Regions from separate parts of the Paenibacillus sp. FSL R7-0331 genome, predicted to be linked through region 3. Evidence: riboswitches for the same ligand, from Rfam matches in the RefSeq annotation. Region 3 holds a riboswitch; each other region holds the start of a gene.
What was found. Region 3 has a riboswitch for cyclic di-GMP ahead of R70331_RS19830 (thiamine pyrophosphate-binding protein). Riboswitches for the same ligand answer to the same signal wherever they lie in the genome.
Positions count from the first base shown of each region.

Region 1: another riboswitch for cyclic di-GMP. It lies ahead of R70331_RS02780 (transglutaminase-like domain-containing protein); the one in region 3 lies ahead of R70331_RS19830 (thiamine pyrophosphate-binding protein).
Region 2: another riboswitch for cyclic di-GMP. It lies ahead of R70331_RS30890 (anti-repressor SinI family protein); the one in region 3 lies ahead of R70331_RS19830 (thiamine pyrophosphate-binding protein).
Region 4: another riboswitch for cyclic di-GMP. It lies ahead of R70331_RS30925 (choice-of-anchor A family protein); the one in region 3 lies ahead of R70331_RS19830 (thiamine pyrophosphate-binding protein).

Region 1 is NZ_CP009284.1:625,748-633,705, reverse strand. Features, by position in the region: rRNA gene R70331_RS02790 (16S ribosomal RNA) at 1-899, opposite strand, end outside; gene R70331_RS02780 (transglutaminase-like domain-containing protein) at 1,269-2,078, opposite strand; cyclic di-GMP riboswitch class I at 2,092-2,172, opposite strand; cyclic di-GMP riboswitch class I at 2,248-2,328, opposite strand; gene R70331_RS02775 (class D sortase) at 2,451-3,101, opposite strand; gene R70331_RS02770 (GtrA family protein) at 3,153-3,554, opposite strand; gene R70331_RS02765 (glycosyltransferase family 2 protein) at 3,544-4,521, opposite strand; gene R70331_RS02760 (phospholipid carrier-dependent glycosyltransferase) at 4,645-7,958, opposite strand, start outside.
Region 2 is NZ_CP009284.1:371,637-379,594, reverse strand. Features, by position in the region: gene R70331_RS01650 (aldo/keto reductase) at 1-100, shown strand, start outside; gene R70331_RS01645 (TasA family protein) at 192-1,013, opposite strand; gene R70331_RS30230 (TasA family protein) at 1,103-1,612, opposite strand; gene sipW (signal peptidase I SipW) at 1,707-2,306, opposite strand; gene R70331_RS31390 (hypothetical protein) at 2,320-3,327, opposite strand; gene R70331_RS01625 (helix-turn-helix domain-containing protein) at 3,744-4,085, shown strand; gene R70331_RS30890 (anti-repressor SinI family protein) at 4,286-4,438, opposite strand; cyclic di-GMP riboswitch class I at 4,466-4,551, opposite strand; gene R70331_RS01620 (2-oxoglutarate dehydrogenase E1 component) at 5,023-7,890, shown strand; gene odhB (2-oxoglutarate dehydrogenase complex dihydrolipoyllysine-residue succinyltransferase) at 7,946-7,958, shown strand, end outside.
Region 3 is NZ_CP009284.1:4,595,354-4,603,311, reverse strand. Features, by position in the region: gene glpK (glycerol kinase GlpK) at 1-95, shown strand, start outside; gene R70331_RS19840 (hypothetical protein) at 220-570, opposite strand; gene R70331_RS19835 (carboxymuconolactone decarboxylase family protein) at 619-987, opposite strand; gene R70331_RS19830 (thiamine pyrophosphate-binding protein) at 1,014-2,654, opposite strand; cyclic di-GMP riboswitch class I at 2,769-2,861, opposite strand; gene R70331_RS19825 (methyl-accepting chemotaxis protein) at 3,061-4,311, opposite strand; gene R70331_RS19820 (helix-turn-helix transcriptional regulator) at 4,403-5,392, opposite strand; gene R70331_RS19815 (SDR family NAD(P)-dependent oxidoreductase) at 5,546-6,388, shown strand; gene serA (phosphoglycerate dehydrogenase) at 6,486-7,958, opposite strand, start outside.
Region 4 is NZ_CP009284.1:476,370-484,327, forward strand. Features, by position in the region: gene R70331_RS30245 (alpha/beta hydrolase) at 258-1,865, shown strand; cyclic di-GMP riboswitch class I at 3,046-3,136, shown strand; gene R70331_RS30925 (choice-of-anchor A family protein) at 3,233-5,341, shown strand; gene R70331_RS02085 (alpha/beta hydrolase) at 5,498-6,451, shown strand; gene R70331_RS02090 (HD-GYP domain-containing protein) at 6,944-7,958, shown strand, end outside.

The DNA.
Region 1 (7,958 bases), 3.0 Mb from region 3:
GACCGTACTCCCCAGGCGGAGTGCTTACTGTGTTAACTTCGGCACCAAGGGTATCGAAACCCCTAACACCTAGCACTCATCGTTTACGGCGTGGACTACCAGGGTATCTAATCCTGTTTGCTCCCCACGCTTTCGCGCCTCAGCGTCAGTTACAGCCCAGAAAGTCGCCTTCGCCACTGGTGTTCCTCCACATCTCTACGCATTTCACCGCTACACGTGGAATTCCACTTTCCTCTTCTGTACTCAAGCCACCCAGTTTCCAGTGCGACCTCAGGTTGAGCCCAAGGTTTAAACACCAGACTTAAATAGCCGCCTGCGCGCGCTTTACGCCCAATAATTCCGGACAACGCTTGCCCCCTACGTATTACCGCGGCTGCTGGCACGTAGTTAGCCGGGGCTTTCTTCTCAGGTACCGTCACTCCGGTAGCAGTTACTCTACCGGACGTTCTTCCCTGGCAACAGAGCTTTACGATCCGAAAACCTTCATCACTCACGCGGCGTTGCTCCGTCAGGCTTTCGCCCATTGCGGAAGATTCCCTACTGCTGCCTCCCGTAGGAGTCTGGGCCGTGTCTCAGTCCCAGTGTGGCCGTTCACCCTCTCAGGTCGGCTACGCATCGTCGCCTTGGTGAGCCGTTACCCCACCAACTAGCTAATGCGCCGCAGGCCCATCCCTTAATGACAGATTGCTCCGCCTTTCATTCTCTTCTCAGGAGAAAAAAGAAATTATCCGGTATTAGCTACCGTTTCCGGTAGTTATCCCAGGTTAAGGGGCAGGTTGCCTACGTGTTACTCACCCGTCCGCCGCTAAGCTTACCCCGAAGGATAAGCTCCGCTCGACTTGCATGTATTAGGCACGCCGCCAGCGTTCGTCCTGAGCCAGGATCAAACTCTCCAAATTGGTATTTAGAAAGAGCGATTGCTCATTTTGAAACATCTGACGAGAATTTACATTCTCTACTTTTGGATCTCACCGAAGTGATCTCCAGATACTCACTCGTTGTTCAGTTTTCAAAGATCAAGCTCGTCGTCGCCTTCGATTATCTCGTCAGCAGCAACTCTTATAATATATCACGTTTGTTTCAGAAACGCAAGCTTTATTTTGAAATTTCTTTTTCAATCAATTTCTGATAAACTTTGACGCGCTCTAACAACGCTTACCTATAATACCCCACATCCATGACAAAAAGCAACCCCTTAAGCAAAAAAAAAGACACATCGCTTAAGAACTTAAGCGATGTGTCTTGATAAGACTATATTTCTTCCGTCATTAGTAGAACTTTGCAGGGCTATACTTGCTTGCTACTTTTGTCAGACCAACATCTTTGCTATTCTTAGCCAGTCCGGCGTCCACAGTAGTATCAATTGTTACCCATTTGCCGTTAAGCAAAACTTCATTCCAGGCATGGTAGGTCGATACATAGCTGGTGTTACCCATAACCAGTTTGGTCGGGATACCTTCACTCCGCAGCATTGTTGCGAACAGTGATGCATAATCGTAGCAGATCCCTTTCTTAGTAAGCAAAGTGTTGTCATTGCTAGGGATATAGTCCTGTGTTACTGTAGCAGCCAAAGTGTTGTCATACTTAACGTTAGTTACGATGTAGTTATAGATTGCTTTAACTTTAGCCTCATCAGTAGTCAGACCCTGTGTAAGCTGTTTCGCTTTCAGTACGGCTTTATCGGAAGAGGTCCATTTAACATTCTGTACGGAACTCAGGTATACGGCGTTAGCATTGCTGAGGTTAAGCTCTACATTCTCGGAAGATACTACTTTGTATTTGTTGCCGGTTGTGTTCTCAAGAACGGATACTTTATAAGTGCCGTTGCCTTGTTGCAGCGGGAAGGATTCAGTAGATTGGGAAGCATACAGGTTGTAAGTGTAGCTGTTGCTGTCTTTAGTGATCATAACCTTGATGCGCTTGTCAGCAGGTACATCATAGGATACTGCAACAACACCCTGGTCCAGCTTCGATGTATTCAACCAGCTTGAGTCTGCAGTTGCAGCAGAAGCTGTGCTTGTCTGAACGGAAGTAACAACTACGAATAGTGTTAACAGCATGAAATAAAATTTTTTCATGGATAAAACTCCTTTCGGTAGCTGGCTGCCATCCTTACGGGAAGGCCCTTTAGCTTTGCGTCCCTACCTTTCGATAGGTTTGCCGTTATCGTGTGCAGCTTTATCTCTTCTCTCAATCTACCATATATACTAGATTCTGGATTAGATAGCCAACAAAAAAAGCCCTTCATTCGGTAGCTGGCTGCCATCCTCGCGGGAAGGCCCTTTAGCTTTGCGTCCCTACCTTTCGATAGGTTTGCCGTTATCGTGTGTGCTTTTATAGTTATATACTACCATATCTTTGCCCAGATACAAGACCTAAATTACTAGATTTCCAGCATTTTTTGTTAAATTTTTTTCTATTCTGCGCAAAATCTCTTCCTATATCTGTTTTTATGTCATTTTAGCATGAATAATCAGCCGGTGAGTCGGGTTAACAAGCGGATCGCAGGTAATCAGCGTTAGGATTTTGTCCTTATCATTTCCGTTAAGCACCGACACATCCGTCGGCTCTACAATAGAAATATCATAGACTTCGTACTCATATTCCTCAGCACTTGTCTTAATCCGGATCGTGTCCCCGATCTTTATTTCATCCAGCCTGTTAAAAAGCCTGCCTGCCGTTCTGGATCTATGTGCAGCAATAGCCGCATTTCCCGCTTCACCCAGCGGGGCTGTCTCCTTCATATGGGCGGCAGCGTGCTTCATGTTTGCCTTGGTCGCACCTTCAAGAACAGGAAGCTTAAGGCCGATCCGGTCGATCTCAATAATTCCGGTGATTTTGCCGCCTACTGCAATCTCGTCTGACGGCTCTTCTGACGGTGGTGCTTCTTCCTCCTGTGCCGATTCTTCAGCCAGCAGCTGGGTAACCTCGGCATAGGGCTTCTGCAAATCCGGCTCCGTTACCGGAGCAAGCTCGCTGTAGGCCTGTTCTGCTTCCTCGAGCAGTTTCGCCTGCTGCCGGTCGTTATACCATTCGTTTGCTTTTGGATACAGCATGATAAGGACGCCTGCCAGTATAATTAAATAGGATAGCTTCCGCATGAATATCCCCCCGTTTGTCCCGGACAAGGTAACCCCCGCCCTGATAATTGCTTAGAATACCCACATCCGGCTTCCAAAAAAATTAATAATAACCGTAATTCCTGTAACCAGCACCTTGGCAATCAGCACCTGAATACCGAAGCTGCCTGTCAGCAGATGCATCAGCAGCACCGAGATGCCCAGCACCGTCAGATTGAGGATGATAAACCTCACCAGCTGCAGCCGGTCAGAGCCGTTTTTGCCAGCGTCGCGGTCACGGAAGGTCACTTTTTTGTTCCAGAAAAAGCTGTTGGCGGTACCTGCACTGTATGAAATCACCTGCGCAGGCGCATTCATCATGCCCAGTGAATGCAGCAGAGTAAATAGTGCAAAATCAATCAATGTATTAAGCAGGCCTACCGCGTTGAATTTCAGAAACTGGATAAAGCCCTCATTCCGTTTTTTACCGCTCATTCCGTATACCTTCCCGCTTGTCAATGTACTCCCCGTCCTCATACCCCCGGGTTTCACGCACAATATACAGCGGCCGGTCCTTGGATTCATCGTAGATCCGACCGATATATTCACCGATTACCCCGAGCAGCATCAGCACAATCCCGTTAAAGAGCAGATTCACGCCCACAATGGAGGTCCAGCCGGGAACAGCCCAGGTTGTGAACAGCTTTTGGAACAGGATAAAGAACAGATATAAGAAACTGGAAAAGGCCAGAAAGAAGCCGACATAGGATGCGATTTTGAGCGGTTTATGGGAGAAGGAGGTGATACCGTCCAGGGCAAAACGGACCATTTTCTTCAGCGGATACTTGGTTTCTCCGGCAAAGCGCTCCTCACGCACATATTCAACCATGGTCTGACGGAAGCCAACCCAGCTTACCAGCCCCCGTACATAACGGTTCTTCTCCTTCAGGCCGCGCAGCACGTCGCATACTTTGCGGTCAATCAGCCGGAAATCGCCAGTGTCGGTGGGAATCTCCACGCTTGTCATACTGCTTAAGAGACGGTAAAAGAGCTTGGCGGTCACTTTTTTGAACAGCGTCTCACCGTGGCGCTTAAGCCGCTTGGCGTAGACAACCTCATAGCCCTCTTTCCACCTTGCAATCATCTGCAGGATAACCTCAGGCGGGTCCTGAAGATCGGCATCAATAACAACTACCGCCTGCCCTTCAGCATAGTCCATCCCGGCGGTAATCGCGACCTGATGGCCGAAATTGCGGGAGAAGTCAACCAGCTTGACATTCGCGTCACGGCTGCTGATCCCGCGTATAATCTCAGCTGTGCGGTCACGGCTGCCATCATTGACGAAGACCAGCTCGTAGGAATCACCACATTCGTCCATAACCTTCTTGAGACGCTCATACGTATGCTGAATGACTTCCTCCTCATTGTACATCGGGACAACTACACTGTATCTGGCTTTCACCTTTGTTCCTCCTAAAAGTTTTATGGAGCTTTACTTCATTGGGATGCTTCGCAATAAAACTCGCTCCGGGAAGCATACGCCTAGTTTTATGGAGCTTCACTTCATTGGGGCTGGCTGGCCCCCTTAGAATACCCAGGACGGGAACCAGCGCAGCATGATATTTACGTAATCGGCACTAACCTGCATTCCTGATAGTACCGGATAGAACATAATGAAGAGTACGGCGGCTGCCGCTACATAAGCATAACGGATTTTGGAGGCTCCGGGAACCTTGCTGTCCAGCAGCTTCATTACATAGACAATAGCCAGAATAATAAACGGTACCATTGCAAAATAGTGATACAGGAACGTCTCGCGCGGAACGAGCATCCATGGCACGTATTGCGAGAAGAAAGCGATCCATAGCATATAGAGGCTCTTCTCTTTGCTTCTGATGGTAAGCCAGACCGCACCCAGCATAGCGAAAATCCCGGTCCACCAGATCAGCGGATTACCCATAGTAACAATACTGCTCACCCGGCCTTCCGGCAGGCCTTCACCGCCGCTGAAGAACCAGACCGGACGTTTCATAAACGGCCATTCCCACCAGGAGGAGGAGAACGGATGCGTAGCTACGAGCTGGCTGTGATAGTTATACATGTTCTTCTGCGCATCAATCAGCCCTTTAATAGTATAACCCTCTGCCGTTACGGACAGCACCGGTATAAAGGATAAGGCGTAGACTACAGCAGGAATAATCACAAAAAATCCGACGCAGCTTGCCAGTGTAATAATGGTGTTCTTCCAGAAGGACTTGTCGGCTGTTCGGCATGCTGTCTTAATCTCCTGGTCACCCAGCTTGCCTTCGGCAAGCATACGCCCCGCCGCCTTATATTCCTTGTAACGCTCAAACAGCGATAACGCGAGCATAATTGCAAGTCCGGCCCCGCCGTATAACACAATCCACTTGGAGGCGACACCTATGCCGAAGAAGAGGCCTGACCAGAACAGCGGAACCAGGGTTTTGCGCAGCGGAACACGGTAGAAATTCATTGTAAAATAACGCTGCATGAAATAGAACATCAGCATAATAAAGAACACGCCGTACACATCAATGGTAGAGATACGCGTCTGGGTAAAATGCATGAAATCCAGCGCGAATAATCCCGCGGACAGGGCCGCGTAACGGGTAGTGCCAAACAGCCGCAGCCCCATCATATAAATCAGCGGCAGCATCGCCGCCCCGAACAGGGTGCCGACAATCCGCCAGCCGAACGGATTGACGCCGAACAGCTCCATTCCGGCTCCGATCAGGGTTTTGCCGAGCGGCGGGTGCGTATTCTCGTAAGCTACAATACCCTGGAAATGTTCATACGCGGTACGGGCATGATAGATCTCGTCAAAATAGGTGCTGTTCATAAAATTAGAGTTTTCAGGAACAAGCGACTGCTCATCGAACAGATTGGCAGGCTCACCTCTCTTGGTAGCCGCTCCGGCATCCGGTGTTACACCGGCTACAGGAAGCGGGGTTTTGCTCCCACCCTGCTCATAGAACGCGATCTCATTCAGGGTGAAGCCGGGCGAAGTTACAGTAAGCTTCACATATCTTGCGGCTACATTCAGCGGCTGGCTCTTCCAGATGAATACATTGCCGACATCCTCACTCACATCCAGCGGGCTTCCCCATACGTCCGGTGTTTCGCTGAATTCGAGCTTGAATTTGCCGGTGCCTACACCGCCGAATATCTTTACATTCTCAAGCTGTCTGCTCTGGCCAAGATCAACATAGAAGCTCTCGCCGCTGGCTGCCGGCTCCCATAAGGTTTCCGGCGCCTTAGTGGAACCAAGGTTAACCAGGGCAATAACTGTATAGACTGCCGTAATGGCAAGCATCCAGATCCAGTCCTTACGCTGCAGCCTGAACTTGGACTTGCCTGCGGATTCAAGCGGCCGGATGCCTTCGGCCAGCGCCAGATCGGCTGCATAATGCTCAGCATCTGTAACCGGAGGTGCAAGCGGCTTGATTTGTCTGCGGATATATACCATATACCCGGTATACAGCGTATAGGCCAGCAATCCGAGATTGGCAATGGAGGTCACAATAACAATTCCGTCTGTCGGCGGGTTGCCGCCGGCATTGAGATGGGCCAGGGTGTAGCCGACATTGATGTACTGCGTAAGCGTGAAGCCCAGGAACATCGTCAGGAACCGGCGGTCCCTGCTCTCCATATAGCTGAACAGGCAGAGAATAAGGGCCGGATAAATATAACGCTCATGCATTTTGGTGCCTAGTACGAAGACAACAGCAATCAGAACAATTGCAATAAAATAAGACTTGGACAGCTCCTTACGGTCTTTGCGGAATGAATAATAGGCTGCGGCTGCAACTGCGGCCAGAATAAAAACAAAGCCCCAGACACGGTAAGTTATACCCAGCCAGGTCACATCCATAGCCGACCACATCGGCCCGGTGAGAGCGTACAGGTTGAACGCATTAACCGTCGAATACGGGTAGGACGACAAAGTGCTCTTGTACAGATCGATCAGCCCGATGAAGCCGCCGTTATTCCAGAAGAACGGGGCTGCCAGCAGGACAAAGCTCCCGAGGCCGTAAAGTGCGCCGTAGGCCAGCTGCTTCCAGGCCCGGTGATGATAGAACGCGAACATCAGCACAGGTGTAAAGATCAGCGCCTGAGGCTTAACAAGCACTGCGATAGCGAAGAAGATTGCCGAACGGACAAAGGTTTTATCAGCTGCCCCCATAATGCTCAGCAGCAGGAAGATCATGAAGAAGGAATCAGCCTGTCCCCAGGCGGAGGAATCCATTAATACAGCCGGATTGAACAAATAAAGCAGCATCAGGCCCATAGCCATTCCGCCGCCCAGCTTCTTGCGGCCAATCTTGTAAATAAGCCCGGCAAGTACAAGGTCAGACAGGATTGCCGGCATTTTAAACAGCAGCATCTCTCCCGCCGAACCATGGGTCAGGCCGAACAGGCCGCGAATCGCGCTCAGCAGGTATAGTACATATAGGTAACCAGGCGGATAGTCCGCAAAATAGCCTTTCTCATAGAATCCGCCCGGCCCCCTGTCAACAAGACGCTGACCCCAGGCAATAAAGGTGTTCATATCATTCTCATAGCCTTGTGCAGTAACACCAATCCAGATACGCAGAATGAAAGCGCCCGCGAACGCTACATACAGCCATCTTGTATAAACAATATCCGGCTGTCCCAGCAGTTTGTTGCTGCGCAGCCCTCTATTATAGATAAGTGCAAAAAACACGCTGAACACTGCTGAAATCAGCAGGATTTTGGCAGGTGAGACCTTATGGGGTACAGTTTCAGTACCACTGTTATCGGCAGGAGCCGCTGCTCCGGTGTCCAGAGAGATGAAGCCCGCTCCTTCCGGCAGCGTCTCCAGCTGTTCTACTGCCAGGTCATCGAAATAGGCTTTCC
Region 2 (7,958 bases), 2.7 Mb from region 3:
CCGGCGGATCGCCGCCTGCGCCGGAGCCGATAAGGTGGAGCTGTCCCGCAAGGAATGGTATGAGCTGTATATAAGCTCGCGGGGGGAGAAGCTGCCTTAGGCGCTAATGGAATACACCCGGCAGCAGCATGAAGAGCGTCACCTCCGGTTGATCAGGCCGGAGGTGACGCTCTTTTGCGGTTATGCCTATATCAGTTATTTTTGACCTGCTCAAACGTATTCTTGAAGGTGAAGTTTACGGACTTACCCTGAATGGCATCGTTGTCGAAGGCAAGGCCGGTATCATCAACAAAAGTTACATTATAAGCAAGGTGCATGGTTTTTTTAGCCGGAAGAATCAGATTCGGAAGGTTGGCATCACGCCCTGCGCCTCCGTTATACAGGTCCTTAAGCGAGCCCACATAAGCATCCGATACACTGACCTCCACCGTCTGCCCGTTGTTATTCACACGATAAGTCCAGTCAAGCACGGCTTCTCTGGCAATTGCAAATGCCTCCTGTCCGCTGCGCGCCATCGCTTTGGTGAAGCTTGGGCCGTTAATCAGAGTTTTGAATAACTGATCCGCAGCCTCGTTCACTTGATTGAGCGCATCAGCATTAAGCGTAACACCGCCCGGCGTTGCCAGTGCAGCTACGGTTACTACCGCCTGCTCGCCAAAAGCGAGCGCAGCAGCCTGCTGATCGGATGTTCCTTCCGGCAGTGCCACAAGATCAGTCAATTTCGCATCCAGTGTTCCGGTGTTTTTAATCAGCATCGCACGGGTATGTGTATCCTTCGGTGCCCACAGCCCGGTACCCATACGGCCTGCATCAGAGTCGTTAGTATAGAACATCGGCCCTTCTACCGGAACGTCATTGCGGTGGGTAGTGAGAGACAAGGTGCCGGAAGCAAAGGTGCTGCCTGTATTTTGGGCAGAGCTGGTAAACAGGGCATAGGTTCCCCCGCCGATTGCGGCACAGAGCAGGACTACGGATGACAGTGCGGTAATGAGCAGTTTTTTCTTTTTCATCATGATAATAAGCTCTCCTTAGGAAAAGGGGGGCATCCCCCCTTTAAATTTTTGTATGAATATAAAGCCGCTATGACAGACCGGTCCGGCTGTTAATTATTCTTAGTCTGCTCTGCGTCCACCTTAATGCTGGCTGTTCCGGATTTGCCCTGATATTCATTGCCGGCATCTTTCGGGAACTCCACTTTGACATAAAGGGTCTCAGAAGCGCCGACAGCCAGCACACGGTCCGTCGCGGTAAGCGCTATAGTTCCGGCAGCATCCGAGTACACCTTAATGGTGACCGGATGGGTACCGCCGCCCAGATCGCCGCCGACAGCCAGTGCCAGGTCGTAACGCAGCTCTAGCGTACCTTCATTGCTTACTACTACAGGCTGAATGCTGGAGTCGCCCGGAGCCCAGTTGGTCAGATTAAAATACTTGGCGTATGGAGTATCCGTATCCTCTTTATCCAGTCCGATCTTGAGCGTGCCTGCGGCAAAGGTATTGCCTGTGTTTTGTACCGAACTCGTAAAGATCGCGAAGGACCCTCCGGCAATTAAAGTAGCCCCCAGTGCAGTAGTCGCCATTGCCATTGCCATTGTCTTTTTAAGGTTAGCCATTGTAATTTGTCTCCTCCTGGTCTCCATGCATGGAGAATATAATAGAATATTTATTGAATCTTCCCTAACCGCATGAGCGCGTTGAAAGGAAGCATCAACCGTTCGTTACCGGCGGTGAGTCACCGGCTGCCGCCTGCGGCTCTGCAGAATCGTCATCCATCCGCATAATCGCTTTAAACATCGTTACAATCGATGAGATCACCAGATAAACACCGGGAATCAGGATCACAATAATGATGCCGGCGGTCGATTTCACCCAGTTCATCAAAAACCCGGCCCATGGAACCGTGAAGTCGGCATAGCTTGCAACTACATTTCCTGCGGGAATCGGCGAAGGGTCCTGTGCGTCGTTATTATCGCCTTTGGTGATATAGGCAAGCTCAGCCCCGGTGCCGCTGATGCTTACAATCCGGTGAGTGATCAGGCTGCCTGATCCATCCAAAGCTTGGTAGGTAATAACATCCCCCGGCTGAAAGGCGGTCTGCCCGGCTTGATCCCTCACCGGATTAACTGCAATGATAGCCCCGGTCTTAATTCCTGGTTCCATCGAACCGGATAGGACAGTCAGAATTTCCTTGCCCAGAATCTTGGGTGTTCCGCCGTTCATTCTGCTGGTTACCGCTGATATCAGCACGACCAGAAACAGCGCCATCAAAACATACATGAGTATATTGCGGGTCCATTTGAGAATCACTTCAGGCATCTCCTTATTTGAAATCCGTTTTGTTTTGTCCTATTTTTACGGTTATGCCGTCAGCATTCGTCTCCGTCACAGGTGCGTCGGGATCAGCCGGTGCGCTCACCCCGGGATTGGCCGCTTCCTCAGCCTCAGGCTTAGCCTGCTCTTCTCCGGTATCGGGCTTAGCTGTATCTTCCGCTTCGAGTTTCGCCTTCACCTCTGCTTCGAGTTTCGCCTTCTCCTCTGCTTCGAGTTTCGCCTTCTCCTCTGCTTCGAGTTTGGCTTTCTCCTCTGCTTCGAGTTTGGCTTTCTCTTCGGCAGCTTTTAGCTCCTGTAGTGCGTCCGCTGCCTGGGTATACAGCTGTGAAGTTTCATCAGCATAAGTTCCGGCTTGTGAGGCCGCTGTCATCGCCTGCTGGTAGGCTGCCTGAACATAGGTATCTACCCGTACAGTTGAAGCAAGCCTGCGGACCATCTCCTGAAATTCGACTATGGTGAGATTAGCCTGAGCCAGCAGCTGCTCGAATACAGAAGTATCCGTTTGCTGAGCCGCCTCCAGCTGTTCAAAGGTAACAGCAAAGGAATCCAGCCGGAGCCTTATCTCCTCTCTCTGCTGTGCAAGATCCTGCTGTGAACGCAGGGAGTAGGCTTCGAGCTGCGCCAGCAGTTCAGCTGCAGACGCGGCAGCTCCGCGTGCTTGTTCAGCAGCCTCCTGTATGCCGCTCATTTGTCCTTCTGCCGCTTCGGAATCCGCATTCGTATCCGCGATGTCTGCGAACACCCCTTTGGCCGCCTCACGCTTCAGAACAGCCCGGTTCATCGCTTCACTGGCCTGATTTGCTAATTGGTCCACGGTTACCGGAAAAACAAAGGCGCTTGTAATACCCGATTCTGCCGCTGCACTGCCGGTTATAAGCGCATAGGTCGGTGAAGTGATCTGACCGATGCCATAGACTGAGATCACTACAATTCCCGCAAGCTGCGGAAGGATTAACCGGCGGTTATTTTTCTTACGCGAAGTTCGTGAAAGCCTCACAGGAGCCTCTCCTTTAGTAGCCGCACATAGCATGCAGACTAGTTCGTCTATCAGTCATTTGATCTTTATGAAGAACATATACTGTTCGTTATAAAGAACCTTGGCATAAGTATATGTCATGTTCCTGCATAATTTAAACCCTCATTTTTAAGCAAATTCGTTATAAAGAACGTTTTTGGCGGTCGTTTTCTCCTTTATACGCTGATTCGCTCATGTTTTCGTACTTTTTAGAGAACAGTCTTAGGGATTTCGAATTTTTTCAACGGGTATAGTGAAGCTGCTTCGGGGAGTTAAAGTGAGGTGAACAATAATGAAAACATTCTGAACGGGATTCATACATTGATTCAGGTAGTGCTTTGTCCGTTGTAGGGTTATTTGCTATACTGTTAACAAAAAGTGCGGAGGGGCGTTTAACTGTGCCGGAACATTTAGGAAATCGCATTCATCAGCTCCGCCTGGAGAAGGGCCTGTCATTATCCGAACTGGCGGATAAGGCGGACGTAGCGAAATCATACCTTAGCAATGTAGAACGAAATATTCAGTCCAATCCCTCTATTCAATTCATTGAGAAAATGGCCGATGCGCTACAGGTATCTATTCATATCCTGCTGTACGGGGAGCCGCTGGAAGCGCAGGAGCACTCACTCGACGGTGAATGGTTGCGCCTGGCACAGGAAGCTATGGCTTCAGGGATAAGCAAGCGGGAATTCAAAGAGTTCCTCGACTATCAGAAATGGCGGCTGGAGCAGAAGGATTAGGCTGATGTTATCCCCTGACATTCAAAGCAACCCCACTATATTCTTTCTGACATGCCAAAATAACCCCACCAGGTGGGGCCTTAACATGGAAGCTGACGCAGTTACTTTGCGGGGACCCCGGCATTCTGATTATTCAAAAAAGGGCACAGCCGCTTTCGCTGTGCCCTTCTCTGTATGTAACATCCGGATGACCCTCTGTATTACATCGCCTGCAAAGCCCTTTCACTCAAAAACCGGCGGATCTCCTCCGCCTTGAGGCCGGCCTGTCTGGCCGCCATCATCAAATACACCCATTCCAGATCCAGATCACCCGTCTGTAATTCTCTGTCATTGCCCTGGTTGGACTTATCCAAGAAATCTCCTCCTAAGATTATACGTCCCCAGGCAGTCCGGCCATCATAGTATTTCTACATTAGATCCGAGACTTTGTGCCCCTGTCTTTCGTCCAGGTTTACCCTTTACTGGACCCTTTACAAGAAAGGATCTGGCTAATACCAGCTTATAGATGTATGAAACCGCTATCTGCAATAACATTATATAGCATCCATCTAACAAAGTGTGTCGATTATTGGAAATATTTTAAGGGAATATCTTCGGAATTAACGATTCATTTTGTAGTATTTTGATTAAACTATATGAAAACTGTGCGCTATGCCCTGAATCTTTTGAAGCTTCCGGACCATTCTCCCAGAAAAGAAATAGACTTCTTTCACCCCGTTCCCATCACTCCAATCAGCTGTTTGCATTTATAGTGGTTCTGGATGAATTCCCGCCTGAATCATACCGTTTTGCGAACGGTACAGCACAAAGTATGAATTGATTAGCACGCTCTAAAGTAGCACAATAGAGGTGCAATGTAACCGCAAACATATCAGCCCCACCAGCCGCTGGTGTTTTTCTGGCGCATGTGGGGTTCATCCGTTAGGAGGATGTATTCATGGCAGCCAAAGGACCCTATAATGAATCCGTTTGGAGCAGTTATCACGGACCGAATCTGGGCTATATTCAAGACAAGTACGAACAATTTATCAAGGATCCTTCTTCAGTAGAACCTAATTACCGCGATCTTTTTACTACTAACGGGCCTCCACCGATGACACCGTTACCCGAGCAGGCTCCGCCGCCCGCTGTAACAGGAGATGCCGAATGGCTGCGGAAGGCTGTAAGAGCCTCCAAACTGATCGCTAATATTCGTATACATGGCCACCGCGCCGCCAATATCGACCCGCTTGACCGCGGAGAGAACCCGATGGCCCAGTGGCTGGACTTCCGGACTTATGATCTCACCCGTGAAGATCTCACAGCTATGCCCGCCTCGCTCATCTGGGAGAATGCGCCCGCAGACGTCAAAACTGCCTGGGATGCGGTACAGCGGATGCTGCAGGCTTATACTCAGACCATCGCTTACGAATTCGGGCATGTGCATGATGAGAAGGAGCTGCGCTGGCTGAACAGCCAGGCTGAGTCACTGAGTTCCCCGGCTCCGCTGAATAACGAAGAGCGCAAGGAGCTGCTGAACCGGCTGATTCAGGTGGAGCAGTTCGAGACCTTCCTGCACAAAACCTTTGTCGGCCAGAAGCGTTTTAGCCTTGAAGGCAACGATGCGCTCGTGCCGATGCTGGATGAGATTGTACGTGCTGCCGCACACGACGGTGCCGAGCATATTCTCATGGGTATGGCTCACCGCGGACGGCTTAATGTACTGGCTCACATTCTGGGTAAGCCTTATGATATTATTTTCTCAGAGTTCCATCATTCTCCTAATAAAGAGCTGTTCCCTTCCGAAGGCTCCATGGGGATCAATTACGGCTGGACCGGGGATGTCAAATACCATCTCGGCGCAGACCGGGCTGTGCGGCATGGGGAAACGGTACGCACCCGGATTACACTGGCCAACAACCCGAGCCATCTGGAATTCGTTAACCCGGTAGTCGAGGGCTTTACCCGCGCAGCTCAGGAGGACCGGAGCACTCCGGGATTGCCTAAGCTGGATACCAGCAAGGCTATGGCCGTGCTGATGCACGGCGATGCCGCATTTCCCGGTGAGGGCATTGTCGCGGAAACCCTTAATATCGGCAAACTGAAGGGTTATCAGAACGGCGGTACAGTGCATATTATCGTCAATAACCGCATCGGCTTCACTACGGAGAGTGAGGATTCACGCTCCACCCATTATGCCAGTGACCTGGCCAAGGGCTATGAAATCCCGATTGTGCACGTTAATGCCGATGATCCGGAAGCCTGCATCTCAGCCGTCCGTCTGGCCAGCAGCTACCGCAATCAGTTCAAAAAGGATTTTGTAATTGACCTGATCGGCTACCGCCGCCACGGACATAATGAAATGGATGATCCCGAGACAACCCAGCCGGTTGTCTATGGTAAAGTCCGCAATCATCCGACGGTCTACAGGCTGTATGCCGAACGGCTGCAGAGTGAACGGATTCTTACAGCGGAAGATGTAAAACGGATGAGTGCCGACTCGGAAGGCGTACTGCAGGCTGCCTTTGAAGCCATGAAGGCCGGCAAGCATAAGAATGGCGACTCCAAAACATCGGTGGTGCTTGAAGCAGAATCCAAAGCTCCGCGCTCTACAGCCGTTCCGCTCGGCACCCTGCAGGAGATCAACAGCGAGCTGCTGACTGCACCTGCAGGCTTCAAGGTATATCCGAAGCTTGCGCGGATTCTCCAGCGCCGCAAGGATGCGCTGAAGGACGGGGAACGGGTCGACTGGGCTCTGGCCGAGACGCTGGCCTTCGGGACGATCCTGAAGGACGGTACTCCGATCCGCCTCAGCGGACAGGATTCGCAGCGCGGCACCTTTGCCCACCGCCATCTGGTGCTGCATGACAGCGAGACCGGAGCTCTTCATTCACCGCTGCATCAGCTCAGCTCCTCCCGCGCTTCCTTCGGGGTTTACAACAGTCCCCTATCAGAAGCCTCGGTGCTTGGATATGAGTACGGCTATAATGTTTTTGCGCCCGATACCTTTGTAATCTGGGAAGCCCAATACGGCGATTTCGCCAATGCCGCCCAGGTTATCATTGACCAGTTCATCTCCGCCGGGCGGGCCAAATGGACACAGCGCAGCAATCTCGCGATCCTGCTTCCGCACGGCTACGAAGGCCAGGGGCCGGAGCATTCCAGCGCCCGGCTGGAGCGGTACCTGCAGCTCTCTGCTGAAGAGAACTGGACGGTAGCGAACCTGACCAGCGCCGCGCAGTATTTCCATCTGCTGCGCCGCCAGGCCGCCCTGTGCGGGCAGCCGGACGCCCGTCCGCTGGTCATCATGGCTCCGAAGAGCCTGATCCGCAACACGCGCAGCACATCCCCGGGAACGGAGCTTGCCTCCGGCAGCTTCCAGGCTGTGCTTCCTGAGCCGCTGCTGGGCAGCAAGCCGGCTGAGGTTACGCGTCTGGTTATCTGCAGCGGCAAGGTGGCTATCGACCTGCAGACCGAGCTCGAAGCAGCAGGCGGCCGCGACTGGTCCTGGCTGCATATTCTCCGGCTGGAGCAGCTTTATCCGTTCCCGCAGGCCGAGCTGGCGGCACATCTGAACAGCCTGAGTGCTCTGCAGGAGATTGTATGGGTACAAGAGGAGCCCAAAAACATGGGCGGCTGGAGCTATGCCGAATCCCGGCTGCGGGATATCTCTCCGCAGCAGGTCAGCGTACGGTATATCGGCCGTCCGGAACGGTCCAGCACGGCCAGCGGATATGCGGATGTCCATACCTTCGAGCAGCGCCGCATAGTTACAGAAGCCCTGAAATTGAACTCGCAAGTACAAGCGCCTGTACCGTCCTCCTGACCGGAGGACGGTGTCATCATAACGTAAACTATGAAGTTTAGGGAGGTAACGGCCTGTGTCCGAAATTA
Region 3 (7,958 bases):
GGATGGACGGAGAAGAGAGGGAGCAACGCTATAACGTGTGGAAAGACGCAGTAGAGCGGACTATGGGCTGGGAGAAGCATGAAGCAAGGCATTAGACGCTTTCTGATTCTCGTTTTGGCAGGAATCGAAATAAGGGTATCCGCCATAACAAAAGCAACCTGCAGGCAAGTTATCACTTGTCCGCAGGTTGCTTTTGTTGATTAGAGCATTATTGAGTAATTAAGCTTGAAAAGTAGGAACAATCAGCATGCTCTCAAGCCCGGCTTTACGTCCAAGCCGGGAGAGCTGCATCTTGAGCAGCGGATTGTTTTCGAGAGCAAGGGTAACCTGCTGAAAACCGTCCGATTTGAACATGACAAAGCAGCTTTCCAGCAAAGGAACCACATCCGGAGCTGTGACATTCAGCTTGCGGCAGTCGATCTGCAGCTCATATTCAGAGGGGATAATCGGATTAACGACCTGCTGGTAGGCTTGAATTGATCTGAGGCCGTCCTCATTGGAAAAGGTTCCTTCCAGATAAATATGCAGCTTTTTGTTCTCAGGATCGGTTTTTAGTACATATTTGCCCATTTGCTCAAGCCTCCAAAACAAGATAGGGATGTTCTACATATTCAAAAGCTACTTGATTTCCTCCAGCGTGGCAAGCAGTACATTGAAGGCAGAGATGACCTTTGGAGCACCGATAGCCGGAACCAGATGCAGCAGGATGCCTTTGATCTGATCTACAGTCATGCCGACACGCAGGGCCATTACATAATGAACGCCAAGCTGCTCGAACTGGCCCATTGTGATCAGGGCTGAAATGACGGCAATTTCCTTCCAGTCTGAGCCGATCGTTGTACGCTGAAAAATATCGCCGTAGGCATTGCCCATAATATACTCAGCCAATTCCGGAAAATGTTCTTTAATCGGCGCTAACTGCTTGTTGCCGTAGTCTCCGGAGAGATTGGTAAAATGCTTGAGCCCGCTGTTCACTGAACTTTCCACTTAAGAAAACCCCCTGAATAATGTTATTAAAGATTCAATACCCGGTGCGCCGTCGGAGGCATTTCGTCACGGTCAGTAAGCAGTTCAATAACAGCTACCTTTCCTGAAGCAACTGCGTCATCAATAGCTGCGGCAAATTGCTCCGCAGTTTCACACTTATAGCCTACGGCGCCGAGGGACTCACCGAATTTCGCTGCATCCATCGGAACCTCGAAGAGGGTACCGTCGATTCTGCCGGTTGTCTTTTCCATACCCTTGAGTGCCATATCCAGCTGCATGTTATTAACCACGATGAAAATAACCGGAATGTTCTTGCAGACTGCAGTATTGATCTCTGCGCCCAGCATCATAAAGCAGCCGTCTCCTGTGATGCAGAGAACGGTCTCATCAGGTGATGCTGCCTTGGCGCCGATCGACATGCCGATAGCGTTGCCCATGCAGGCAAAATAGGCATCAAAGATAAAGCTTCCCGGCTTCTTAACATTGTACCATTTCACGGCATGGAAGCCGTGGCTGCCATCATCTACAAATACCGAGCTGTTATAAGGAATCTGATCGCTTAGTGTACTTAGGACCGAAGCAATCGAGAGCTTAGGCAATATAGGCAATTCGTCATGGTAATTAGCATCTGCTGTAATTTCATGTCTGATAACGGTATCCCTGTCGATATGCTGAAGATAGTAGCTCAGGTTGTCACGCAGATCACCGCTGACCGAAATCGTCTGCGAATTCAAGATTTTGCCGACAAAGGTAGGATCGGAATCGAATTGAATCAGTGTTGCCGGATGATTCTCGGCTTTTAGATTGCAGATTGTCATATCACTCAGGCGTGAGCCGAGCACAATATAAAGATCGCTGCTGTTCAGCATGTCATCCCCGTGTTTGCAGCCGCCTACACCGCACGGGCCGTGGTACAGCGGATGGTCCCAGGCGATAGCGCCTTTTCCGCCCGGCGAGGTAACAACAGGGATATTAAAGGTTTCGGCCAGTTGAATAAGCTCCTGGTGTGTTCCTGACCGGTTAACGCCTTTACCGGCGATAATAAGCGGACGGGTTGATTCGTTAATAGCAGCGATTACGCGTTCGAAATTACCAGTGCTGACAACAGTCTCGCGCTCTGGAATGACAATGCGGCATTCCTCAAGCATTTCGGTCTGCACATCAAAAGGGATGCACAGATGTACCGGTCCGCGTTTGCCGCTCAGGGCTATAGAAATGGCATGATTAAAAATCGTACTGAAATGATCTCCGCGCTCTACCAGCTTGCTGAATAAGGTAGCCGGTCTGAACATATCCGCCAGATCAGCCAGATAGGATGAAGAGTCCTGGCACTGGGGAATTCCGAGCTCTTTAATGGACTGGTGACCGGTAATGAACAGAACAGGGAGGTTATTGGCTTTGGCATGTGCTGCTGCAGTAAGGAGGTTGGTTCCGCCCGGGCCTGAGGTCCCGAAGGCAACACCAAGCCCTCCGGTTTTGAGTGCATAGCCGGCGGCTTCGAAGCCGCAGCTGGACTCATGTCTGCCCGGAATAAATTCAATGCCGTAATCAACCATCTTAAGAGCTATAGGACAAATAGATTTGCCGATAATACCAAAGGAATGTGTTACGCCAAGGTTGTAAAGTGCCTCAGCCATATAATCTGCGACTGTTTTCAAGAGTTCCACCCTATCCGTTGTGTATTTTTCTAGCGACTCCAGTGACAATAGAATGCCTGTGCTCTAATGAGCACAGGCCAGTTGCACGTATAGCCGTTAAGAACGTAATTATTCTAACGTCCCGGCTGCAACCTGGCTATCCTGGCCCCAAGATTTGAGACTGTAGATCCATGGCTTTGCGTCATTTCCTTTCGGAGAACTTTGCCGATATTTGGTTAGGTACTAAGTTGGATAATATTTCTTTGGTTAAATTTACTTTTACAATATATTTTTAACTCTATCATTGTCAATACAATTATGCAGAAAAGTGCGAAAATTGACGAATTGCAGGACAATTCAGTGAATCCGTCTTACAAAAACCAAAAGAGCTGCCGCATGATGTAAGCGGCAGCTCTAGGACTGAAGTAATGCTTGCTTAGAACTTGAAAATGTGAATGGTTTTTTGCAGCTGGAATACTGCCTGGGTCATTTTGTCTGTCTCATCAGCAACGGATTGGAGAGCGTTGATCTGTTCATTCATGGCTGCGGACACCTCTTCAGTACCGGCTGCCGTCTGCTGGGTAATTGCCGATATATTTTCAATGGCACCGGAAATTTTGAGGGCGCTCTCCAGCATAAGGTCACTTTCCTGGGAAAAGGCGGCGATCTGCTCGGTTATGTATTGAACGCTTTGGACGATCTGGGAGAAGATATGGGCCGTTTCCACGATCAGTTCATTCTGTACCTGTACAACCTCTTCGTTAATCGCGATATTCTCTACAGCCTGCTTAATATCGGTTTCAATGCTGCGGATCAGGCCGAAGACTTCTTTGGTTGAGGCGGTTGACTCCTCTGCAAGCTTGCGGACCTCCTGGGCGACAACGGCAAAGCCGCGTCCGTGCTCACCTGCGCGTGCCGCCTCAATTGAAGCATTCAGCGACAGCAGATTGGTCTGCTCAGCGATTTCGGTAATGGACTTGGCTATCATGGAAATGCCGCGTGCGTTCTGGGAGAGCGCCTCAATGGTACCGGCAACCTTATTGGTAGCCTCGATGTTTTTGCGCATGCCTTCTGCTTGGGTATCTACTGACAGACGTCCCTGCTCAACCAATTCAAGCGTATGTATGGAGCGTTTATTCATTTCCTTGGTGGAGTGTGTGTAGTTGGCCACCTTGGTTTCAATATCCTTGATGGATTCCGTCATGTCCGCAATATCCGCTGAGATCTCATTGGCGCCGACCGCCAGCTCGTTGGAGGAGGAGGCCACCTGGGCCATTACAATTTTCAGGCTGTGATTCTTGTCCTCGATGCCTCTGCTGGCATCCATTACATGGCGTGTGATCTGTGACGCTTCGGTCAGAATTCTCTTGAGCTTGTCAATCATAACGTTGAAGGAGCGGCTGACCTCGCCCATCGACCCGTTCTCATCAGCCCGGCTTGTAAAATCGCCCTTGGCAATGGTGTGGGTAACATTGGAGAATTCATCAAATGAAGATGTAAGCGTTCTCTCAACGAAACGCGCGAGAGGATAAGTCAGACCGGCCAGTGCAGCAATAAGGATAATGCCGAGAACGATTTTGCCAATCATTACAAGAGTGATTAAAACCGGAACAGCGAACAAAGCGGCAACAAGGTAACAGCCGGCAACGATTCTCTGCTTTAACGGAAGCTTGGTCATCCAGTCCATAATAAAATTCCCCCTAAAAAAGATGGTGTGTATTGTAATAGTATAGGTGATCTGCGGGGAAACAGTCTATTGTAAAAACTGACATAAAACTTCAAACTCCAGATTCTCCGGCTGAGGCGGATTGCGCAATTTCTTCATATAAAAAAGAGGTTCCCCGTAATGATTCTACCAGCATGTTCACCAGCTCCTCAGGCGCGGTTGCAACAGCCTCCTGTCCCAGAGACAAAATGATTTTGCAGGCTGATTCCGGTGTGTGAAACTCAGCCTGAACCTTCTGCCAGCCTGCTTTGGAAGAAGGCACTGCAGTCAGTACGGCTGCATAACGCTCCTGCCTGAGGGATTTCATGCCGGAGATGCTGAGCAGCAGGGTAGCAGGATACCGGGGCAGTGCTGCCTTAAATGAAGCGGTGGATTCCTCCCAGTAACGGGCCAGATCAAAGCCTGCCGGACGGGTAAAGGCGTCATCAGTTAATTCAGCAGAAATAATCCGGGATACCCGGAAAGTCCGCAGCTCCCCGCCGCTTTGGGCAGCGGCATACCAGACACCGCGTTTGGCTATGAGACCCAGCGGGGAGATCAGCCGCTCTTTGCGCTCATCGTTATTACTGTATACAATCAAGACTTTATGATCTGTCCATACAGCTTCCTGCAGGAGAGTAAGGTAAGGATACGCTTCGCCGGAAGGATGCCAGCCTGCGCCGTCGATATGAATGCGCTGGTTAAGCAGCTGGATCTGTGAGTGCTGCGGCTGGGCGGCAGCCGCTTCCAGCTTACGGACGGCAGAGGAATAGTCCTCCTTGATGCCAAGTGCTTCTATGACAGCAGAATCGGCTGTCAGGAGCAGTGAACCTATCTCCCCCGGCTTCATCCCGGTTAAGGCGGTTCTGTAGCCTGCCGGCAGCAACCAGCCGCCGTCTCGTCCTCTTTCGGCGAATACTGGAACGCCGGACGCGCTAAGTGCCTCCATATCACGCACTATAGTCCGTTCAGAGACCTCAAGAAGTCCGGCCAGCTCGCGAGAGCTGACTTTGCCGCGGGCCTGCAGCAGAAGCAGTATGGATAATAAACGGTCAGCCCTCATGGTTAAGCTCCTTTCCGCTCGAAACCCTTTTATTTTTTATTATATCCTTTATATATGTCAATTGGTGACATATATAAAGGATATAATATGAATAGAAAGCTGAGAAGCACAGGCAATGGACCACTTTATAATTGGAAGGAGCAGGATACAAAGATGACAACACTCAAAGGAAAAGTTGCTTTAGTCACCGGAGGAAGCAGAGGGGCAGGGCGGGGAATCGCACTGGAATTGGCACGGGCAGGAGCTTTTGTTTATGTTACCGGCAGAAGCACAGGACTAAAGCAGGCTGGACAGCTAAGAGGAACGATAGATTCGGTCTGCAGTGAAATTGTGGAGAACGGCGGTGAAGGCGCCGCAATCCGCTGTGATCATACCCGTGATCAGGAGACAGAGGCAGCTATCCGTCAGATTGCCAATGAACAGGGCAGGCTTGATATTCTGGTCAATAATGTGTGGGGCGGCAACCGGCTTCCGATCGGCCTCGAACCGTTCTGGGAACAGCCGCCAGCCCACTGGAACAATATGTTTGAGGCAGGAGTCAGAGCACAGCTGATGACGAATTATTATGCGGTTCCGCTTATGCGCAGGACTGAAGAAAACGGCGGGCTGATTATTCATACCACCTTCTGGGACAGGGATAAATATACCGGGAATATCTATTATGATCTGGCTAAAAATGCGCTGACCCGTATGGCCTACGGATTGTCAGTTGAGCTTGCCGCAGACGGCATTGCAGTTATTCCGCTCTCACCCGGCTGGATGCGGACTGAGCATGTGTTAGAGGAATTCGGGACGGATGAGGATCATTGGCAGGAGGTAGAGGCGCTGAAGAACACGGAGTCTACTGCTTATATTGGCCGTGCTGTTGTCGCTCTGGCAGAAGAACCGGATAGATTGTCACTTTCGGGCATTCCTCAGCAGGTTGGCGCATTGGCGGAACGATACGGTTTCACGGATTCGGACGGGCGCAAAGTCCCGGTCTTCCGGATGGAGTAGGCGGAACAGGCCTGGCATAAACGAAACGCCCGTCTGGAACTGCGGCTGATAAGCGCGCATTCCGGACGGGCGTTATTTCTTTAAGCGGGTGCTTCTGCTAGAGCAGAATGACTTCTTCGGCAGTATTAATTTCCGGCAGTCCGGCGAGCTTCACAAGAACATGCTGCGGCACTGCTTTGTCTACAGTCAGCAGCATGATCGCTGCTCCGCCGACGATTTTACGGCCGACCTGCATCGATGCGATGTTGACGTCATTTTCACCCAGCAGGGTGCCGACGAGACCGATAATACCCGGCTTATCGTTGTGGGAGATCAGAATCTGGTGGCCTTCCGGCGCGATATCAACCGGGAAGTTGTTCACCTGGACAATGCGTTCTCCATAGCCCTGCAGCAGCGTGCCGGCAACCAGGCGTACTTCATCAGGGTCAGCCTTCAGTGTAACGGTAATCAGGTTTGTGAAGCCTTTGGTCTTAGGCGATTTCGTTACAACTACATTCACGTCTCTGGTTTTGGCCAGGTGCATGGAGTTAACGATATTGACATCGCCGGCAAAGTGGCGGGACAGCACACCTTTGACAATATAGCGGGTCAGAGGCTGGGTATCCACATCGGACAGGTCGCCGGCATATTCCACACTGATCTCTCTGATAGCTCCGTGTGTAAGCTGTGTTGCAAAGCTTCCCAGCTTCTCACCGAGCGTGAAGTACGGCTGAAGCTTGTTCATCACGCTTGGAGCAACCGGCGGGATGTTGACGGCGTTGATGAACGGCTCATTGCGCAGAATGTGCAGGACCTGCTCGGAAACGTCGATGGCTACATTCTCCTGGGCTTCAACAGTCGAAGCGCCCAGATGCGGGGTGACGATGACCTTTGGATGCGACAGGAACGGGTGATCAGCCTGAGGCGGCTCCTTCTCAAATACATCAAACGCTGCTCCGGCTACAATGCCGCTGTCAATGGCTTCAACCAGTGCCATTTCATCAATAACACCGCCGCGGGCACAGTTGATGATGCGCATGCCTTTTTTCATTACTTCGAACTGCGGACGGGAAATCATATGGCGTGTTTCAGGAGTCAGCGGTGTGTGTACAGTAATAAAATCAGCGCCGCGCACAATGTCGTCAACCGAAGCAAGCTTCACTTCCAGCTTCTCGGCACGGTCGGCGGTCAGGAACGGGTCATAAGCGAGAATGCTCATGCCGAATGCTTTGGCGCGTTTGGCAACTTCGCTGCCGATCCGGCCCATTCCGAGTACACCCAAAGTTTTACCGCGCAGCTCAACGCCGAGGAAGGTCTTTCTGTCCCAGACCCCGTTAATCGTCTTGGCATAAGCCTGCGGAATATGGCGGGCCAGCGCCATCATCATGGCAAATGCATGCTCACAGGTCGTGATGGTATTTCCGTCAGGAGCGTTGATAACTACGACGCCGCGCTGGGTGGCCGCCTCCAGCTTAATGTTGTCAACTCCGACTCCGGCACGGCCGATAACCTTCAGGTTGGTGCCGGCAGCGATTATCTTCTCGGTAACCGTTGTCTGGCTGCGGACAAGCAGACCGTCATATTCGCCGAT
Region 4 (7,958 bases), 2.8 Mb from region 3:
TAGATCAGGAGGCCCTTGGCAGCCCCCTGAAAGCCCTTCAGAAACGGTAAGGCCAGGCCCCGTCTGCGATCTGATCTCTAAAATTTTATTCTATTTTTTAATAGTGTCCGGGTAGCCGCCCGGAAAGTGCCTCTGCAATCCCTTGTCCAAAAATCCATGCCGTTTCCGGCCTCTGTCTATGGTGCATGGAATGAAAAGCTTTCATAATAACGAAAGAAACGGTGGCAGTAATGAAAGAATGAAAGGATGAAGGCCTGATGTTTGAGGTGCAAGAGCTGGACTGGCAGGGACGCCGGCTGACGGTATTCCTGCCCCCTTCCTATGCATTATCCCAAAAACAATATCCTGTTGTGTACCTGCATGACGGTGCGACACTAATGATGAATAACCTGAATTATATGTACAGGCTGTTTCGCGAGGGGCTGCTGGCCGAGCTGATCGTTATCGGGATCAGCAGTTCTTCCCGAAATGATGATTATACACCCTGGCCGGAGTCTGCTGCAACAGAGGGAAGGGCGGATTTTGGCGGCAGAGGACCTGCCTATCTCAATGAAATCGCTGACAGCATTAAGCCTTACATTGATTCCATCCTGCGGACGGCTCCTGAACCGGAATCCACCGGAATGATCGGATATTCGCTGGGCGGGCTGGTGACGCTGCTGGCCGCTTACCGCCGTCCCGATGCCTTCGGGCGGTTCGGCATGCTGTCTCCCTCCATCTGGTATGAAGGGATGCTGGCGTATACGGAAGCTAACCCGCTGCCGGACAACGGACAGAAGCTGTATTTATCTGTGGGCAACCGTGAAGGGGTATACAAACAGAATATTCAGCGGCATGCCGTTACCTGCACGCTTCAAGCATACCGGAACCTGCGCGGACAGCTGGCTGATGAGCAGCGGCTGCGCCTCTCGCTTACAGACGGGGCGGCCCATGATTTAGCCTCTATGTCCGCACAGTTCCCTGAAGCGCTGCTGTGGCTGTTCGGGGCGGCTGAAGGACAGCAGACAGGGGCGGAGGTGAAGCGGGCTGAGATGGAAGCGGAGCTGTTATCACCGGTCAGTGCCTGCATGCTGCCCGGAACCGAGATGTGGGATATGACTTCGCTCTACAACGGATTAACATACCGGATATTTGTCCATCTTCCGCTGAAGCCTGCACCGCCGGAGGGATATCCGGTGCTGTACACCGTTGACGGCAACGCGTACTTTGCTTCGCTCAATGATGCCATGCGTCTGCAGACCCGGCACCCGCGGGGGCTGCCGTCCGGCATGATCGTCTCAATCGGTTATCCGGCAGACGGGCCGTTTGTGTCCGAGCGTCGCTTCAGGGACCTGACTGTGCCGGATGTTCAGCAGGGTCTGCGTCCGGACGGCTCGCCCTGGCCGGTTAACGGCGGGGCGGATGCTTTTCTTGACTTCATTGAGCAGGAGCTAATGCCGCTGATCGGGCGCAGATACAATGTGGACCACTCCAGAGCTGCGCTCTTCGGGCATTCCCTGGGCGGCTTCTTTACCCTGTATACGCTGATCCGCCGCGGCGGGCTGTTCAGCACTTATATCGCAGGCAGCCCGTCCCTCTGGTGGAAAGGCAAGGTGCTGTTTGATATGCTGCCTGAGCTGGAGGAGAAGCTGCGTAACGGGGAGCTTGCCTGCTCGCTGATGATTGGCATCGGCTCGGAGGAGGACGGTATGCTTGAGAATGCCAGAGCATTCTATGAGCGTCTGGTCCCATTTGCCGGCAGCGGGTTCAGCCGGCTGGCCTATAATGAATTCCAGGGCGAAGGGCATATGTCTGTGCTGCAGCCGCTGTTCAGTCCGATGCTGCGTTTTATTTTTGCGCCGGAAGGTGCCAAGCTCTGTATCTGAGAGCCTGCGGATAACAGTCCGATTTGACAAATCATCAGGATGCTTTATATTAGTAAGGGAGCAAGGAACCGTACTCATATTAACGCAGGCCGTAATTACAACAATTGATGCAGCGCGGTGTTCCGGATTTTTCCGGATGCTGCGCTTTTCTTCTATATATAGGAGAAAAAATAATGCCGGAAAAAATGGTATGTAACAGGTGCCCTGAGGGTATCTTCTAAGTATAGATCAGAGGTCGGGAAGGAGCGTATGCATAGGAAATGGGCAGTGTTCTTATTGCGTGGCTTTGTATGCTGTGTTTATTTTTTACATTTAATGATAAAGTAAGCCGGAAAATTTTTTATCCCGTAGCGCTGGTCGTTGTATTTGGCACTTTGGGCTATTGGACAGTTTTAATGTAACTTTTAGGTTCCTATCAGCTTATTTTCAGGTAGATCGTTTATATTGAATAAACCAGACACCCCCCAGTGTTATATGGTACCCTACAGGTCTTGCCAACTCCCATGGCAAGGCTTTTTGTTTTATTTTTTTAAAAGGAAAATAATGTGACATAATTCACAATAAAAAATCCGGAATTGATTTATATTAAATTTGTAATACTAAAGTTGAAAATAATTTATGCCGAAAAGAGGAGTATGAAAATGAATCATGAAGGTAATCTCCGCCGTGGTCTGGTGTTCGGCCTGTTTTTAAGTGTTCCGCTCTGGATGTCAATGATCGGCTGGCTGCAGCTGCTTTAATATAATAAAAAATGCTTGGGATGAACTGTCAGCGGGTAACCGGCCGGCAGTTTTTTTTCGTCTGATGAGATATATTATGCCTTTTATGAATCAGACAAGCATACAATACGATATAAATGGAATTCCGGGAGGGTTATTATTAATTAAAAATTTAAGTAGTTCGAATATACTAAATTACATTATTTAGATACTTAAATTTTAAACGATGAAAAACGAGTATTCCGGAGTATAAGAGAGGATTGGCTGACAATTAATAGAATGACATGGATCATAGGCTGGAAAACAGCTCTGAAAGCCTTTCCGTTCAGAAATTTCGATTATTATGGAAAAATATTATAAGGAATAGATTGACAATAATGCGGATCAGGGAATACACTTAGTTTAGTGCTAAAGTAACAAATGTCATAGACTACTTACTCTATTTCAACTACATACTTTCTCATGTATAATCGCAAACCGCCCGAAAGTGCGGGACGCAAAGCCAGGAGTCTACAGCCTTTGAGAGAGGGCTACGATCGTCCGGCCGCCGTGAAGCTTGACTTCCTGGCGGCTTTTTTTGTTCATTTTTTTAGGTGAAGGTGCTGCTATAGCCGGGGTTTATACCGCATCTTACGGGGGGAATTAATAATGAATCGTAAATCTGTATTCAAGTTATCTTTTGCAGTGGCTATGTCTGCAGTTCTGCTGGTCAGCGGCTGGCTGGCTTCCGCCGGACAAGGTAAGGTAAGGGCTGACAGTACTCCCCTTCCTGGCATTGCGGGTAAGTACAATGTGTTTATTCTCGGTGATCTTAAAGGCTACCACAGTGATTCGGAAGGCAGAATGGCTGCCGGCGGTCATATCACCCTTACCCAGGGCGGATATTCGGTAGGCCATAGTCTGAGTGCAGCAGAAATCTCAGAAATGGATTCGCTGGTGGCAGGCGGCAATCTGAGCTATGACATGGGGGAAGTTAACGGTAGTGCCGTGTACGGCGGTACTTACTCAGGCTCCGGCAAACCGCGGGGCGGGACGGGGACGCTAAGGCAGGAGGCGAATGTAATTAATTTTGCTTCAGAGTTTGCCCTGCTCCGCACTAAGTCCCTGCAGCTTGCAGCTTTGACTGTGAACGGCAAAACAGAAGACAACTACGGAAATATTAAACTGACCGGTACCGATCCCGTGCTGAATGTATTCTCAGTATCAGGAAGTACGCTTACGGGTGCTAATGAGCTGCGGATTACCGCACCGGAGGGATCTACCGCAATCGTTAATATTGACGGAGCCTCAGTCACGTTCAAGAACGGAAACGGGCTGACTGGCGTGAGTCAGAATAAAGTGCTCTATAACTTCCCGCAGGCGACAGCCTTGCGGATGGAAAGCATCGGTATCATGGGGACCGTACTGGCCCCGAATGCAGCAATTACGTTTAACAACGGGCAGATCAACGGCAGTATGATCGGAGCCTCCCTGGAAGGAAGCGGAGAGTTCCACCATAAGCCATACACCGGCCGCGACAACGGAACTACGCCTACAGCGACTCCGTCGCCGACACCAGTGCCGACAGCAACGCCGACACCAGTGCCGACAGCAACGCCAACACCAGTACCGACAGCAACGCCGACACCAGTGCCGACAGCAACGCCGACACCAGTGCCGACAGCAACGCCGACACCAGTGCCGACGGCAACGCCAACACCAGTGCCGACAGCAACGCCGACACCAGTGCCGACAGCAACGCCAACACCAGTACCGACAGCAACGCCGACACCAGTGCCGACGGCAACGCCAACACCAGTGCCGACGACGACGCCAACGCCGACAGTAGCACCGACGCCAACGCCGACAGCGGCACCAACGCCAACGCCGACAGCAGCACCGACGCCAACGCCGACAGCGGCACCGACGCCAACGCCGACAGCAGCACCAACGTCAACGCCGACAGCAGTGCCAACGCCAACGCCGACAGCAGCACCGACGCCAACGCCGACAGCAGCACCGACGCCAACGCCGACAGCAGCACCAACGCCAACGCCGACAGCAGCACCGACGCCAACGCCGACAGCAGCGCCAACGCCAACGCCGACAGCAGCACCGACGCCAACGCCGACAGCAGCACCGACGCCGACGCCGACAGCAGCACCGACGGCAACGCCAACAACGGCACCAACAACAGCACCAACAACAGCACCAACAACGGCACCAACAACAGTGCCAACAGCAGCACCAACAACGGCACCAACAACGGCACCAACAGCAGCACCAACAACGGCACCAACAGCAGCACCAACAACGGCACCAACAGCAGCGCCAACAAGCGCTGTAACGCCTGGTCCTACAGTGCCGGCAACGGCATCACCCACCAGTGTAGTTTCTATTCCGGGCGGAACTCCATCCACCCCGACCAGTCCGACGGTCATCGGGACGATTGTGACGGATGATGAACTGGAAATTGAAGATAATCCTGTGCCGCTTGGTCCCGGCGCGAGTGCAACTGCTGCCGCAGGCGGAATAATCGTACCACAAGCAACGCCGAAGCCGAGTCCGACAGCCGGACCGGGGCCGGAGGATGAAATTATCCTTGATGATGAAATACCGCTGGGTAGTGTTACTGATCCCGGCATTACAGAAGCAGCAGCCGCTACATTGCCGCAGACCGGGGAATCCAGTCCGGCACCCTATTACATTACAGGTATGACGCTGGCTGCCCTGGGGCTTCTGCTAAGCAGAACCAGAACCGGCAAGCGTAAAAGCTAACACGGTAAGACTCCGGCGGATGAAAGGGTAAGTCCGCCGGTTTATCTTAAAGGCTGCTGCCGGAAGATACTGCTCCGGGCAGCCTTTTTTTTTCTGCTGTTAAGCAGAAAGATTGTTGCAGATAAACGGATGACTGAACATAAAGGAGATCATTCTATGTGGTTGATAGTAATAGCGGCAGTCCTTGTTATCGCTGCAGCTGCACTAAGCTATGCAGGCTTTTTTTTCTACGGGGTGGCGATCAAGCGTGCACCGAAGGCGTTTTTGGTTAGCAGTCCGGATCTGAAGGTTGACCCGCCTGTTGCCGGTGCCTCCTGGGGAGAAGGGGCTGAATGGGTTGCGCGCCAGCATTTCCGGGAAGTGAAGCTGTTTTCAGAGGATGGCCTGGATCTGAAGGGGTATTTTCTGGCGTCTGAGCAGGCTGCCGGCCGTACTGCTGTTATTGCCCACGGCTATTCCGGAAAAGGAAAGGATATGGGGGCAATAGCGAAAATGTATTATGAGCATCTGGGCTATAATGTTCTGCTTCCCGATGCGAGAGGCCACGGGCAGAGTGCGGGAGATTATATCGGCTTCGGCTGGCCTGAGCGCCATGATATGGTGAAATGGATTGAATGGGTGCTGGAAGAGACGGGGCAGCAGGCGCAAATTACGCTGCATGGGGTTTCTATGGGCGGGGCAACCGTACTGATGACTGCGGGGGAACGGCTTCCGGTGCAGGTCAAAGCGATCGTGGAGGACTGCGGCTACAGTTCGGTCCGAGCCCAGCTGTCCTACCAGCTCCGGCGTATGTACCGTTTACCGGCTTTTCCGTTCGTACAGTGCGCGAGTCTGGTTACCCGGATAAAAGCAGGTTATTTCTTCGGGGAAGCCTCTGCGCTTAAGCAGGTGCGAAAAGCCAAGGTGCCGATTTTGTTTATCCATGGGGATGCTGACAAGTTCGTACCGTTCTTTATGATGGAGGAGTTATATGAGGCCTGCAGCGCCCCGAAAGAGAAGCTGATTGTACACGGGGCGGGACATGGGCTGGCCTATGACACGGATAAGGCGGGCTATGTTGCAAAGGTAAGCGGTTTTGTTGAGCGGTATGTACATGATGCACGGGAATAGTCCCGGAAAAGTAGACGTGCCCGGTATCCGCATGCTGCGGCTACCGGGCACTAATATGTTCCACACATAGCTGTGCTTATCTGCAACGGATAAGCATCCAGTCTATGTCTTATAGGTATATTCATCCCCCGCCGTCCGTGAGTGACGGGTGTCGTAATTCCTTGTTATTTCCAGCAGCCGTATGGCGAGATAATCCTTCCAAAACGATAAGAGCCCTACCTCTCTCTTATCCTTGCGGCTCCGAGGCCGCGCCAGTGTGAATCGGAATGCTATATTCGAATTTAATCTCATAAAAAGGAAGAGTCATGCAAGAAAACGTAAGAATTTGTGTCCAAATTGCCGATAAAAAGAAAGAAGTAAAGCTATCGGCCTGACATCTTCTTGATGGGGATATCTATACACCTAAACAAATATTCCTTTATTATATCGCAGTATATCCAAAAATGCAAATATATATATAGGGACTGGGTAAGACCGGGGATGGGAGTGCTAATGAATATATACGGGGCATTTTTAAAAAAGCAGATCGGCAATTACTTATTTGGCTCCGTTGTTGCGGTCTTGGCGGTTGGAAGCCTGATATTGCTCTCTTCACTGGAGATCAGTATGGAGGAGTACGGCCGGCTGTTAATTGTACTGCTGCTCTCATTTGCAATTATGGCCATTACGGAGATCAGTGTATTTGTCAGGCATATCAAGCCGATCCGTGCGGCTCTGCTGGACCCGCAGCCTGCACTGGCCGTGCTGGAGAAAGCCTATCTGTACACGCATCAGCTGCCCAGGCATGCGGTCATACGGATTCTCGGGCCGCATCTTATGGGACTCTCTGTGCCGGCGGCTCTGATGACGAGCTGGATGATTCATGCCGGTCTGCTTACTATTCCTTACTTTTATCTGGTAATGGCCTTAGCCGGGGCCGTTCTGGTTGCCAGTATGCATGCACTGATTGAATTTTATCTCACTTGTTCAGCTATCATTCCGCTAATTAAGGAATTCAGAAACCGGGCAATGGAGCTGCACAATGTCGATTTTTCGCTGGAGGGGCATGTCTTTGTGCCAATACGTCCGAAATTTCTGATTAGCTGTATGCTGATTGGAACGTTTCCGCTGTTTTTGTTTATTATGGCAACCCATATCCGCATGAACAATACTGGAACTGGCATGCTGGTCGGGTTTCAGAACTACTGGGCCTGGGCTGGAATGGTGCTGCTGATCGGAACCTTCTTCTCCTCAGTAGCGGCCTGGCTTCTTACCAATAGTGTGCAGCATCCGATTAACGAGCTGTACAAGGCTATGAATAATATCAAAGAAGGACGTCTTTTGCAGGTGCAGGATGAATATTCTGATGAATTCTCAAAGCTCGTAGCCGGCTTCAATATGATGGTGCGCGGACTGCAGGACCGTGAGCAGCAGAGCCGGCAGCTGCTGGACAGCTATTTTACAACACTCGCCGTTGCACTGGATGCACGGGATTCTTATACAGCCGGACATTCGCTGAGGGTAGCTG